Regions from separate parts of the Methylobacterium terrae genome, predicted to be linked through region 1. Evidence: riboswitches for the same ligand, from Rfam matches in the RefSeq annotation. Region 1 holds a riboswitch; the other holds the start of a gene.
What was found. A riboswitch is a leader RNA that binds a small molecule or an ion and turns the genes downstream of it on or off. The one in region 1 is predicted to bind ZMP and ZTP.
Positions count from the first base shown of each region.

Region 1 (2,380 bases):
TACCAGATGCTCGGCACGACCCTGAGCGACCCGCAGGGCATCGAGGGCCCGCCCGGCACGGTGGCGGGCCTCGGCCTCCTCGACGTGGCGACGGTGATGACCGCCGAGAAGCGGCTGGCCGCGGCGAGCGGCGTGAGCCTGCCGGACGGGACCCCGTTCACCGGCTACGAGATGCATGTCGGCGAGACCGGCGGGCCCGACGCCGCCCGGCCGCTGCTGCGCCTCGCCGACGGCCGCACCGACGGCGCGGTCTCCGCCGACGGGCTCGTCAGCGGCACCTACGTCCACGGGCTGTTCTCCGACGAGGGCCAGCGCGCCCTGTGGCTGGCCCGCCTCGGCGCCGCGCCGGGCCCGGAGGCTTACGAGGCGGTGATCGAGGGCGTGCTCGACCGCCTCGCCGACCACCTCGAGGCGCATGTCGATTGCGACCGGCTGCTGGCGCTGGCGGTCTAGAGCTCAGCGCCGAGCCGCGCGTTCGGCGGATGCGAGAGACCGGGTTCAGACCGCCCGCTTCAGCGGCGAGCCTCCGTCATCATCCGGACGGCCAGCGCGGCCAGCACCGTTCCCATGATCCAGCGCTGCACGACCGCGAAGGACGGCCGGCGGGTCAGGAACAGCGCGATTGATCCGGCCGCGACCGCGATGGTCGCGTTGACGAGGACGCTGATGACGATCTGCGTCGCGCCGAGCACGAGGGCCTGGCCCAGCACGCCGCCGGCCGCGGGATCGATGAACTGCGGCAGCAGCGAGAGATACATGACCGCGATCTTCGGATTGAGCAGGTTGGTCAGGAGGCCCATGAGGAACAGCTTTCGCGGGCTGTCCTTCGGCAGGTTCTTGACCTCGAAGGGCGAGCGTCCGCCGGGCCGGACGGCCTGCCACGCGAGCCAGAGCAGGTAGAGCGCGCCACCGATGCGGATCGCGTCGTAGGCGTAGGGCACTGCGAGGACGAAGGCGGTGATGCCGAGGGCCGCGCAGAGCATGTAGAAGACGAAGCCCAAGGCCACGCCGCCGAGGGAGATCAAACCCGCGATCCTGCCCTGGCAGATGGAGCGCGAGATCAGGTAGATCATGTTGGGCCCAGGCGTCAGGACCATGCCGAGCGCGATCGCCGCGAAAGCAAGAAGGTTGCTCAAGGTGGGCATCACTGTTCCATTGCAGGAGGATGCCCAGACGCGCGGCGATGTCCGCTCGCGCTCCCCGATGGTTGCCCATCTCCAGCGTCAGTCACGCGAGGTCGTCGGATCCTACCGCCATGGCTCCCGCACGGAAAGCCCCGGCTGAGATCCCGGCGCTCGAGGACACCAGCACAGGCGTCGCCGGACGCCTCCGACCGGATCCGCGCGACCGTCCCGGTTGCCGCCACCGGTTTCTGCGGACGGCACGGAACAGTGTGACGCCGCGGCAGTTCGCACACGGCCGTGGTCTCGGTTAGAGGAGATCGACGGCCCCGGTTCCGTGCCGGCGGCTCCCTCCTGTGTGCGGTCTATAGCGACGTGACGATCCTGAAACGCGCGCGGCGCCTCGCGGAGACGGGGCGCCAGTGGTTCGTGCCTCCGCCCGGCCCGGTCGCCTGGACCCGGGCCTACAATTGCGGAATCCTGGTCGCCCTCAACCCGGAGGCCGATCCGGACGCGGTCGAGCTGGCCCTGGCGCGGGGCTCCGAGCGTGAGCACGCGCTGCCGGTCGACCGCCGCTTCGTCGAGGACGGCACCGCCTACCTGCACGCCGCCCTCGATCCGGCGCTCCTCGCTGGTCCGGCGACGCTGCGCCTGACGGTGACCGAGCCGGGCCGCGCCGACCAGCAGCGGATCGCGGTCGGGCCGGGATGCCACGCGGTCCACCTCGACGGCGTCGTCGGCGGCGTGCTGACGGGCTGGGTCTCGTCCTTGTCCGCCGAGCCGCTGCCGGCCGTGCACCTCGTCGTCGACGGGCTCGAGGGCGAGCCGGTCCGGCCCGGGCTCTACCGTCCGGAGCTGCGCTTCGGCGGGCGCGAGGGCGGCTGGAACGGCTTTCGCCTGAGCCTGCCGGCCTGGGCCCTCGACGGGCGGCCCCACGGCATCGCGGTGCGGGCCGGCGACACCGTGGCGGATCTCGGCGCCTACGCCCCGCGGCTGCGCTCCAGCCTCCACGTCGAGGCCCCGAGCCGCGTCACCGGCTGGGTCTTCGACGCCGCCGGGCCCGACAGGCCGAGCACCGTGCGGGCGGTGCGCGACGGCGAGGAGGTGGCGCAGGTCGAGACCCACCCGCGGGCCGACCTGCTGGAGCTGTTCGGCCGCCACTCGGCCGCCTTCGCCTTCCCGCCCGGCGCGCTCACGCCCGGCACCGACCTCGCGGTCGGCCCCGTCGGGGCCGGCGAGGTCATCGGCCACCTGCGCGG
Region 1 is NZ_CP029553.1:373,142-375,521, reverse strand. It holds gene DK419_RS01650 (cobyric acid synthase) at 1-453, shown strand, start outside; gene DK419_RS01645 (LysE family translocator) at 513-1,145, opposite strand; ZMP/ZTP riboswitch at 1,161-1,241, opposite strand; gene DK419_RS01640 (glycosyltransferase) at 1,497-2,380, shown strand, end outside.

Region 2 (2,380 bases), 840 kb from region 1:
GGTCGGGCTGCCGTCGGGCTGCGCTCCAGATCCTTGTCCAGGTCCTCGTCCAGATCCTTGATCGCGCCGCGTCACGACCCGGCCCGGTCGAGCCCGGCGGCGATCAGCGCCCGGTCGAGGCCGTCGCCGCCGGCCGAGAGCGCCTCGCGCAAGGCGGCCTCGCCGTCATAGACCATCACGTCGCAGGCCTCCTCCACCGGATCCGCACCGCGATGCAGGCAGGTGCGGATCACGTAGCGGCCGTCCGGCGTGCGGTAGAGCGTCTGCGTCACCGGTACGGGGTCGCCGGGCGGACTCGTCGTCCGGCCGATCGGGTCGGCGAACAGGCTCACCGGATCCCGGCCCGGGCGCGGGGCCGGCGCGGAGGAGTCGTGGCTTTCCGGCATCGTCATCCTCCAGTCTTGCAACTCTGACAATGAAGCCGAGTAATAGCGGCGACAATACACCCTACGATCGCCGCCGCGGTCACAATTGACAACTCAGAGTTATATCTGCGCACCGAAACGCACTCGCTGAACTCTGGCGAACGGCGCCATGACAGCGCAAGCCGCGGTTCGACGCATCCCCGTTTTAGGGCATGACTGGTGCAGGAGTCAGGTTTTCACAGGTAAAGTGTGCGCAGGCCGCGCCGTTACGCGTCGAGCGCACCGTCGTCGAGGGGCGCGATCGGCTCGTCCTTGATCTGGTCGAGGGCGAGCGCGGTGCGCACCGTGCGCACGTTGGGCAGGCCGGTGAGGTGGCCGACGAGCTGCTGGAAGGCGCCGAGATTCGGCGCGACGCATTTGAGCAGGAAGTCGGTCTCGCCCGAGAGGGTCCAGCACTCGCGCACCAGCGGCCAGCCGCGCATCTCCGCCGCGAAGGCGGCGAGCTCCGCCTGGCCCTGCGCGGCGAGCTGCACCATGGCGAAGCACACCACCTCGTAGCCGAGCGCCTTGGGCTCGAGGAGCGCCCGGTAGCCGCGGATGATGCCGGCCTCCTCGAGCGCGCGGACCCGGCGCAGGCAGGGCGGCGCCGACAGGCCGACGCGCCGCGCCAGCTCCACGTTGGTGATGGAGCCGTCGGCCTGCAGCTCCCGGAGGATCGCCCAGTCGATGGCGTCGAGGCGGGCGGGCAAGGCGGCTACGCGATCCTGGCGGGTGACGGGTCGAGGGTGAGTAGCCGCCCGGCGGGGCCGGCACAAGGCGCCCGCACGGTGCGCGCGGTCTCGCGGCCCGTTGCTCCGCGCCGGCTCGTCTCTTATGGGGGATGTCCCGCGTGACTGGCGAGGTTCAAGGTGGTCCGACCACCGGGGAGCGCGGGCATCGTTTCCGCCGCTCGCCTGGGCACCCTTCCCGAGCCGACCACGGGGTGACCCATGAACGCCGCACTGTCGAACGCCGCACTCTCGAACGCCGGACCCGCCGCCGCCTCGCCGGACGCGCCGACCGGATCCCTGCCCGAGGTGCTGGATCGCCTCGACCGCCTGACCGACTGGGAGAAGCGGCCGCGGGGCGGGATGCGGGTCGGGCTCGCGCCGATGCGCGACCTGCTGCACCGGCTCGGCGCGCCGCAGGCGCGCCTGAAGGTCGTCCATGTCGGCGGCACCAAGGGCAAGGGCTCGGTCTGCGCGCTCGTCGAGGCCGGGCTGATGCGGGCGGGCCTGCGGGTCGGGCGCTACGCCTCGCCCCACGTCGAGGCGATTACCGAGCGGGTCTGCCTCCAGGGCCGGCCGGTCGAGGATGCCGTGCTCGCCGGGGCGCTGGCCCGGGCGCTCGACGCCCACGAGGCGGCGCGCCGCGACGGCACCGCGGGCCTCGAGGCGACCTGGTTCGACGTCCTGACCGCCGCGGGCCTCGCGATCTTCGGCGAGGCCGGACTCGACTGGGCGGTGGTCGAGGTCGGGCTCGGCGGGCGCCTCGATTCGACCAACGCGGTCGACGGCGCGGTCGCGGTCGTCACCAATGTCGGGCTCGAGCACACCGAGATTCTCGGCACCACCCGCGCGGCCATCGCCGCCGAGAAGGTCGGCATCCTCAAGCCCGGCGCGGCGCTCGTCACCACCCTCGCTCCCGACGACGAGGCCGGTGCCGTCCTGGCCGCGCGCGCCGCCGCCCTCGGCTGCCCGGTCCTGCGGCCGACGCTTCCGGACGCGGGCTCGATCGCCGGGGAGAACGCGGCGCTCGCCGGCCTCGTCCTCGACCGTCTCGGCGCCGGCGGGGCGTGCGGCCGCGACGGCGCGCGGCTCGGCGCGGACCTCCTCGATGCCGAAACGTGCGCGGGCGCCCGCCTGCCCGGGCGGCTCGAGCGCCGGGTCGTCCCGACCGCGCGCGGCCCGGTGCCGGCGGTGCTCGACGGCGCCCACGTGCCGTTCAACCTCGCGGCGGTCCTGCGCGACCTCGAT
Region 2 is NZ_CP029553.1:1,210,633-1,213,012, reverse strand. It holds gene DK419_RS05435 (hypothetical protein) at 72-386, opposite strand; gene DK419_RS05430 (Lrp/AsnC family transcriptional regulator) at 632-1,114, opposite strand; ZMP/ZTP riboswitch at 1,245-1,331, shown strand; gene DK419_RS05425 (bifunctional folylpolyglutamate synthase/dihydrofolate synthase) at 1,355-2,380, shown strand, end outside.
Region 2: another riboswitch for ZMP and ZTP. It lies ahead of DK419_RS05425 (bifunctional folylpolyglutamate synthase/dihydrofolate synthase); the one in region 1 lies ahead of DK419_RS01645 (LysE family translocator).